4 regions of the Ewingella sp. S1.OA.A_B6 genome follow, and region 4 is predicted to be linked to each of the others. Evidence: predicted binding sites of a transcription regulator. Region 4 holds the regulator's gene; each other region holds the start of a gene.
What was found. Region 4 encodes Fur, which represses iron uptake genes when iron is present. Its sites were predicted from a motif close to ATAATAATGAGAACNACTATCAA; they were not measured.
Positions count from the first base shown of each region.

Region 1: the regulator Fur is predicted to act here: its motif matches at 1,054-1,076, upstream of ACMV8I_RS19810 (Nramp family divalent metal transporter).
Region 2: the regulator Fur is predicted to act here: its motif matches at 1,352-1,374, upstream of sodA (superoxide dismutase [Mn]).
Region 3: the regulator Fur is predicted to act here: its motif matches at 950-972, upstream of fes (enterochelin esterase).

Region 1 covers NZ_JBLJFK010000016.1:46,088-48,295, forward strand. Annotated here, with positions in the region: gene ACMV8I_RS19805 (NupC/NupG family nucleoside CNT transporter) at 1-679, opposite strand, end outside; gene ACMV8I_RS19810 (Nramp family divalent metal transporter) at 1,122-2,208, shown strand, end outside.
Region 2 covers NZ_JBLJFK010000011.1:38,597-40,804, reverse strand. Annotated here, with positions in the region: gene ACMV8I_RS17140 (methyl-accepting chemotaxis protein) at 1-422, opposite strand, end outside; gene sodA (superoxide dismutase [Mn]) at 652-1,272, opposite strand; gene fdhD (formate dehydrogenase accessory sulfurtransferase FdhD) at 1,492-2,208, opposite strand, start outside.
Region 3 covers NZ_JBLJFK010000013.1:20,966-23,173, reverse strand. Annotated here, with positions in the region: gene fes (enterochelin esterase) at 1-828, opposite strand, end outside; gene ACMV8I_RS18155 (TonB-dependent siderophore receptor) at 1,129-2,208, shown strand, end outside.
Region 4 covers NZ_JBLJFK010000001.1:81,242-83,449, forward strand. Annotated here, with positions in the region: gene ACMV8I_RS00405 (beta-N-acetylhexosaminidase) at 1-642, shown strand, start outside; gene fur (ferric iron uptake transcriptional regulator) at 791-1,246, opposite strand; gene fldA (flavodoxin FldA) at 1,566-2,093, opposite strand.

The sequences.
Region 1 (2,208 bases), on a different contig from region 4:
TGCCGATTTGCAGGTCTTCTTCTGAATCAACTTTATAAGGGTTGATCAGTGACAGTACGATAAAGGTACTGAACATGTTGAGGACCAGAGCGGCAACCACAAAGCGTGGCTCAAGCATGGTCATGTAAGCACCGACAATCGACATCGAAACCGTCGACATTGCAGTAGCTGCCATGGTGTACATGCGTTTTTCTGACATTTTGCCCAGAATATCTTTATATGCGATAAAGTTTTCTGACTGGCCCAAAATCAGGGAACTGATGGCGTTGAAAGATTCCAGCTTTCCCATGCCATTAATTTTCGACAGCACCGTACCGATGATACGGATGACGAAAGGCAGTACACGAATGTGTTGTAAAATACCGATCAGTGCAGAAATAAACACGATCGGGCACAAGACTTTCAAGAAGAAGAACGCTAATCCTTTATCGCTCATGCCTCCAAACACGAAGCCGGTCCCTTCCGCCGCGAAGCCTAATAATTTCTCAAACATGTTTGAGAAGCCTTGCACAAAACCTAAACCAATTGATGAGTTCAGGAAGAAATAGGCTAAAAGAACTTCGATGACTAACAGCTGAACGATGAAACGTAAACGGATACTTTTCCGATCACGGCTCGCCAGTAAAGCGAGTGCAGCCACAACGGCCAACGCTAATACAAAGTGCAATATATGGGACATGGGTGCTCCAAATTAGAGGCAGGCTATATTTCGACGGACATTTTATGTAACGCGTACATTTAAAACGTGAAGTGGCTTGCAAATATAGAAATTACAGACATCAATTGCAACATTTGTGAGCGGATGACACAAAACATCAAGATGTTAGAAAAACAGGCACATCTGGAGCTACTGTGCTAGCTTTATTATCCGCCGTAATGCGTACTGAAACGGGATAGTTATCTGTTTTACGTTGTTAAAGAAGCTGGCAGATAAATTGTTAAAAATACGCGTTTCTGGAAACGTATGTTGTTGGAAGGGGCGCATCAGAAGGCCCGGTAGATACTACCTCACTAGCGTCATGCCTATCAGAGAAATCACTTAGATCAATCTAAATGAACTTGATAATCATTATTATTTAGATGTGATTGCCGTAACCGTAAAAAAAGTAAGGTTAACTGATATGCCGAACAGCCGTGTCGAGTCCTCCGGCCGCGCCTCCCGCAAAATTAAGCTCTCTCTGATGGGCCCCGCTTTTATTGCCGCCATCGGATATATCGATCCGGGTAATTTCGCTACCAACATCCAGGCCGGTGCCTCCTTTGGCTACCGGTTGCTGTGGGTGGTGGTATGGGCGAATATCATGGCAATGTTAATCCAGCTACTTTCTGCCAAATTAGGTATCGCTACCGGTAAAAATCTGGCCGAACATATTCGCGATCGCTTTCCCCGTCCTGCCGTCTGGGCCTATTGGGTGCAGGCTGAAATCATTGCCATGGCGACCGATCTGGCTGAGTTTATCGGCGCGGCGATAGGTTTCAAACTTTTATTAGGCGTCTCGCTGCTGCAGGGTGCGGTACTGACCGGTATTGCGACCTTTATCATTCTTGCTCTGCAAAAACGCGGCCAGAAGCCGCTGGAATGGGTGATTGCAGGTTTACTGCTGTTTGTGGCGGCAGCTTATATTGTCGAACTGTTTTTCTCGCAGCCTAATATGGTGGAATTAGGAAAAGGGATGTTGATCCCGAGCCTGCCGTCGGGGGATGCGGTTTATCTTGCCGCTGGAGTCCTTGGGGCGACCATCATGCCGCACGTGATCTATCTGCACTCGTCACTCACCCAACGGGGAGGGAAAGCGTCGAAAGAGCAGCGCTATTCTGCCACCAAGCTGGATGTCAGCATTGCTATGACTATCGCTGGTTTCGTCAATCTGGCGATGATGGCCACCGCCGCTGCCGCGTTTCACTTCAGCGGACACAGTGGCATCAGCGAACTCGATCAGGCCTATCTCACTCTGCAACCTTTGCTCGGCAATGCCGCCGCCATCACCTTCGGTTTGAGCTTAGTTGCTGCCGGACTTTCCTCCACCGTCGTCGGCACGCTGGCCGGGCAGGTCGTCATGCAGGGGTTTGTTAAATTCTACATTCCGATCTGGGTGCGCCGCACCGTTACGATGCTGCCTTCTTTTATTGTGATATTGATGGGGCTGGACGCGACCCGAATTTTGGTCATGAGTCAGGTGTTGTTAAGTTTTGGGATTGCGCTGGCAT
Region 2 (2,208 bases), on a different contig from region 4:
TTGCGCACGGCGTCTTTTTCAGCCACCGCTTTTTTAAACGCTTCCTGGGCCTGGTCGTACTCTTTTATCTTTACCGGAACTTGATCGAGATTGGCCTGGCTTTGTGCGTCCCAAACCAGCCGGCCTTTCGACGAATCGATGAGCTTTTGCAATTCAGCGATGATGAGCTGATTTTTAGCCAGATAGTCAGGGTTGTAATTGAGCTGATATAACGTGCGGCTGAGGCGAGCTTCATTCAGTAACGTATTCATTTGGTTACTGAAATCCACTTTTTCGGCCCGATTGCTAATATCTTTGAACTTCACCATACCCACAATGGCGATCACCACGGCGATGGCCAGCACCAAACCAAAACCCAATCCAAGTTTGGTACCGACTTTTAGGTTTTCAATGCGTTGTGACAGACCTGTTCTATTTCCCATAACGGTTCTCCACCGATGTCCTTGCTTATTGAATTGTATTTTTCGTGAAGCCTCGTTGAAGGCATATCGGAAGAACTTAAGAGAAACTTTAGGGAAAAAAAGGACTTATTTAAGAACTGCGAACGGAGTCTGGTATTGGAATAAATAGACGGCGGGATTAGGACATAAAAAAGGCGGGGAAGGCCCCGCCATGGTGCGAACTAGTAACCCGGTTAAGGGCGGCGCGAAATTACTTCGCTTCGGCCAGACGTTTTGCTGCTTCGTCCCAGTTCACTACAGCCCAGAACGCTTTAATGTAATCAGGGCGTTTGTTCTGATATTTCAGGTAATAAGCGTGTTCCCACACGTCCAGACCCAGCAGTGGGTAACCGGAAACGCCAGAAACGGCTTCGCCCATCAACGGGCTGTCTTGGTTAGCCGTAGAAACGACCGCCAGTTTGCCGTCTTTCAGCACCAGCCACGCCCAGCCTGAGCCGAAACGAGTGGTAGCTGCTTTTTCGAAGGTTTCTTTGAACGCGTCAACGCTGCCAAAGTCGCGTTCAATCGCCGCTTTCAGGTCGCCCTGCAAGGTTGTGCCGGTTTTCAGGCCTTTCCAGAACAGGCTGTGGTTGGCATGGCCGCCTGCGTTATTACGCAGCGCAACTTTCTTGTCTGCTGGCACTTTATCGAGGTTAGCGATCAGCTCTTCAACGGACAGTTTTGCCAGTTCTGGCAGACTTTCCAGTGCAGCGTTAGCATTGTTAACGTAGGCCTGGTGATGTTTAGAGTGATGGATTTCCATCGTCTCTTTATCGAAATGCGGTTCGAGTGCGTCGTATGCGTAAGGCAGTGATGGCAGTGAATAACTCATGTTCATCGTCTCCATAGTGTAGGGCGGCACTATCTGATGTAAGTACCGCGTAATCAGTCGGATCATTATAGTTAATTAAATGATATTGAAAATGATTATCTATGCTCCGCACTTTGTGCGGGTATACGTAAGGTACTGTTATACAGGCCTTAGAGTGAGTTTAACTAAAGCTTGTTGCAAACGGTCTAAGGTGCGATTCGGACCATTCTGCCGAGATCTTTATTGTTTCAGTCTCCGCTCATGCGTATACACCGTGGCCCGGCCCGGTTTGCTGAAACCGACCAGGGTAAGGTTACAGCCTTTGGCGACATCGACGGCCAGCGTAGTGGCGGCGGAAACGGCGAACAGAATTTCGACACCGCACATGGCGGCTTTTTGCACCATTTCATAGCTGGCCCGGCTGGATACCAGCACGGCGCCTGCTTGCCACTCTGGTTTTTTCGCTCGCTGGCCGAGAATTTTATCCAGCGCCACGTGCCGGCCGACGTCTTCACAGCCACCAAGCAGCGCACCTCGTGGGCTTAGCCAGGCACCGGCGTGGGTGCAGCCGGTCAGTTGGCCGATGGTCTGCACCGATTTCAACTGATGCAACGCGCTATCCAGATGGTCTAAATCAAAGGTTTGAGTAAACGGCAGCGGGGCGAGCGGGCGGAAGAGATCGCCAAGTTGCTCAATGCCACAGACGCCACAGCCGGTGCGGCCAACCATCGCGCGGCGACGCTCTTTCAGCCCGGCGAAGCGGCGGCTTGATAACTCAATGTTAACTTCTATGCCGTTGCAGTTAGATGACACATCTATTGCGTAAATATCTGCGACCGAATCGATAATCCCTTCTGAAAGCGAAAACCCCAACGCGAAGGCGTCGAGATCTTTCGGCGATGCCATCATCACCACATGTGATATGCCGTTGTAGACCAGCGCGACGGGCACTTCCTC
Region 3 (2,208 bases), on a different contig from region 4:
ATTGCAGGTCAGTTCGCGGCTGCGGTGTTCGATATCGATCACCTCAATTAACAGATAAACGGCTTCGGGCAGTTTGTCCTGCTCCGTCAGCTGATGAAGCGGTTCCCAGACCGGCATTTGCTGCGACCAGAACTGGCCATCGAGCAGAATGGCCAGCGGGCGCGAGGCGGGATCGCTGTCACCGGTGGTATAGACCCAAACCGTGCGGCTGTTACCGAGGCGTGGGCTATGCCATTGATGTTTTTGTAGCAAGGTCGGCGGTGCTGGCGTACAGCGGCCGCAACCGGTGGCGAAATTGTCGAAATCTCGCCACGCCGGTTGCGCCGGTGCGTCCGGCATATGCAGCCCGGAGACGCGATGCCCGCGCCCGCCGGGCCAGCTGCGGTGCGCATTGAGGATGTCGGCAGTCGAGGTGGTAAAGCGGTCACGCCACCAGTGGCGCAGCGCCATCATGTTGGTATGAGGATCGTCTGACGACGGCGTAAAAGGCCGGTTTTCAGTGGCCGGCAGAAAGCTGTAACTGCCGCGCCAACCCGCTTCCATGTCGGTTTGCCAGAACCAGACATCGGTGCCATTCAGGCGTTGCAGGCTTTGAGGAGGATTGGGCTGATGATGATCGGTCTTGCCGGTGATGTTGATCCACACGCGTTCACAGGTCGAGGTAAATTCGCTGCCTTGCGGGTCACGCCAGAAGAAGGTGACTTTCCAGTTTCCCTGCCCTGAAGGCTCAATCCATGGTGTCCCGCGTCGGGCAATATCCAGCCACCAGCGGTTACTCCCCGCATGCCTGCTGGACAACAGCGTGCCACTTTCTGACTCTGATCCCATTTTAAACATCCCTACTCACATTATGGATTATTTATTTAACATAACAATAACCTCATTATTTATAACAAGTTACATGAGGATGTTATTTTCAGCGTTACGCCAAACGATAAAGGGAATGGTATTGATAATTGTTTTCATTTGCAATAGTGTGTGTCTGCCCATAATAGGTGGGCAACGATTGACGACACAAATTGACTTCACACAACACGATCACCGGCCGTCCTGCTGCTGGCTTTTATCTCTCCTCATGCAGCCATTGCAACCAGTAGTTCAGGAACGGAAACCGGACCAGGAACGAACATGAACAACACATTGTCCAGCTACTCTTTAGCGACGCTTTTAGGATTGGGCCTCGGGGCCAGCACATTCTCTACCTCTCTCAGCGCCGCAACCACCAACCCCACAACGGTTGCAGCAGCGTCAGATCAAGCAGAGAACGGTAAAACTGAAGACCTCAATGGTGACACCATCATGGTCACCGCCGCGCAGCAAAACCTGCAGGCACCGGGCGTCTCCACCATCACTGCGGATGAAATCAAAAAACGGCCTCCGGCCCGTGATATTAACGAACTGATTCGCACCATGCCCGGCGTTAACCTGACCGGCAACTCCACCAGCGGCCAGCGCGGCAATAACCGTCAGATCGATATTCGGGGTATGGGCCCAGAAAACACCCTGATCCTGATCGACGGCCTGCCGGCCAACAGCCGCAACTCGGTGCGTCAGGGCTGGCGTGGCGAGCGAGATACCCGCGGCGACACCGCCTGGGTACCGCCCGATATGATCGAACGCATCGAAGTGCTGCGTGGCCCGGCCGCTGCGCGCTACGGCAACGGTGCGGCAGGTGGCGTAGTGAATATCATCACCAAACGCGATACCAAAGCGTTGCACGGCTCATGGAATACCTACATGAACGTGCCGCAGCATGATGAGGAAGGTTCGACCAAACGTACCGACTTCAGTCTGGCCGGTCCGCTCGGCGATCAATTCAGCTTCCGCCTGTTTGGCGGCTACAGCAAAACTCAGGCTGACGCGCAGGACATCAACCAAGGGCATCAGTCTTTACGCACCGGTACCTACGCGGACACATTGCCTGCGGGGCGCGAAGGGGTGATTGATAAAAATATCGATGGCCTGCTGCGCTGGGATTTCGCCCCAATGCAGTCGCTGGAATTGGAGGTTTATAATGGCCGTCAGGGCAACCTGTATGCGGGTGATACGCAAAACACCAACACCAGCGACCTGGTGAAAAGCCAGTATGGCGATGAGACTAACCGCATTTACCGCCAGACCTATGCGCTGAATTATCGTGGGGCCTGGGACAACGGCATCAGTACCACTAACTATGTGCAGTATGAGAAAACCAAAAATACGCGTTTG
Region 4 (2,208 bases):
AATCCACAGGAAAAGGGCTTCTACTGGGGCACGCGTTTCAGCGACGAAGCCAAAGTGTTCAGCTTTGCACCGGACAACCTGCCGCAGAACGCAGAAACGTCGGTTGACCGTGACGGCAACGTCTTCGAAGCGAAAAGTGATAAACCATGGCCGGGTGCTTTCGGGATTTCAGCCCAGTTGTGGAGCGAAGTGGTGCGGACCGATGAGCGCATGGAATACATGATTTATCCGCGCCTGTTGCCACTGGCTGAACGTGCGTGGCACCGCGCGGACTGGGAAATGGATTACAAAGCAGGGCGTGAGTTTGCCGGCGGAAAAACGCACCACGTCGATACCCAGGCGTTACATAAAGAGTGGATACTGTTCGCTAACCTGATGGGCCAGCGTGAATTACCGAAAATGGACGCGGCCGGAGTCGTTTACCGTCTACCCGTTCCGGGTGCTCGTATTGCGGATGGCAAACTGGAAGCTAACGTTTCACTGCCGGGACTGTCTATCGAATATTCACTGGATGGAGGTGAGCAGTGGTTGCGTTATGATGACGGGCAAAAACCGCAGGTCAGTGGCAAGGTTTGGGTTCGCTCCGCTTCAGCAGAGGGTAAGCGTTTCAGCCGTGCTGAGCAGGTTGACGGTAAATCTTAACCCTCTTTCTCATACTATCTGACCCCGGTTCACCGGGGTTTTTATCTCTGCAAAAGAGCGGGCGTGAAATAGCAGACATAAAAAAACCGCTTTTCAGCGGTTAATTATAGTTCTGCATGACAGTACGCATGATGTCAAAACCGGAAAACTATACTAAGGGTTTGTCGTTATGCAGGTTGTCATTCTCGCGGCAATCACCCAGTTCGCAGTGGCCGTAGAGATAAAGACTGTGGTTGGTCAGTTTGATGCCATGTTTCTTGGCAATCTCACGCTGACGACCTTCAATATATTCATCGCGGAATTCGAACACACGGCCGCAATCCAGGCAAATCAGGTGATCGTGGTGATGTTGCTGAGTCAGTTCGAAAACAGATTTACCGCCTTCGAAATTGTGACGGGTTACGATCCCCGCATCATCAAATTGGTTCAGTACGCGGTAAACCGTCGCCAGACCAATTTCTTCGCCCATATCAATCAGTTGCTTGTACAAATCTTCCGCACTGACGTGATGACCTTCCGGCGCTTGCAGCACTTCCAGGATCTTGAGTCGCGGAAGCGTGACTTTTAAGCCAGCTTTTTTCAGTGCGGTATTGTTGTCAGTCATGCGGATTCAGTCCTGTTACTATGCGAGTCGCGTTGAGGCATGAAGCCTGTGGTTCAAGATAAAACGATTTCCTGTTAACAAAGATCATATCTTTTATGGTTGCAGTGAAGATATCGCAACGGCTTGATCATGAGTAAAAACAGCAGATCTGAGTGTACCTTGATACCGTCGAAAGTTACAATTTTGTAGCGATTAAATTGTTAATTTCAATAATAGATAGCGCCTTTCAATTCATTATAAACGACTCAGGGCCAATCAGCTCGCCTCTAAATGTTGCGAGTATGTAACGCCTGACCCTGAATGAATTCAGGCAGACAGATTAACCAATAATCTCAGCCAGGCTCAATTCTTGTGAAACCTGCTTAACCCAGGCATCAACACGTTCATTGGTCAGTTCAGGTTGACGATCTTCGTCGATCGCCAGACCAATGAAGTGCTTGTCGTCAGCCAGGCCTTTAGAAGCTTCGAAATGGTAACCATCCGTTGGCCAGTGACCAACAATCACTGCGCCACGCGGCTCGATGATGTCACGCACGGTGCCCATCGCGTCACAGAAATATTCGGCATAATCTTCCTGGTCGCCGCAACCAAACAGCGCGACCAACTTACCTTCGAAATCTATCTCTTCCAGCGTTGGGAAAAAGTCGTCCCAGTCACACTGCGCTTCACCGTAATACCAGGTAGGAATACCGATCAGCAAAATATCGAATTTTTCCAGATCTTCTTTGCTGCTTTTCGCAATGTCGTGGACTTCGGCAATATCTTTACCCAGCTGTTTTTGGATCATTTTTGCGATGTTTTCGGTGTTACCAGTATCGGATCCAAAGAAGATTCCTACTACGGCCATAAGATTTCTAACCTCTTGTTCTCAATGAAAAGCCTTACTCTGCAGGCAATAATGCCGCAGATAATAGCAAACTCGCCGCACGGAGAACATGCCTGCGGCACACCTTGCGGATCGG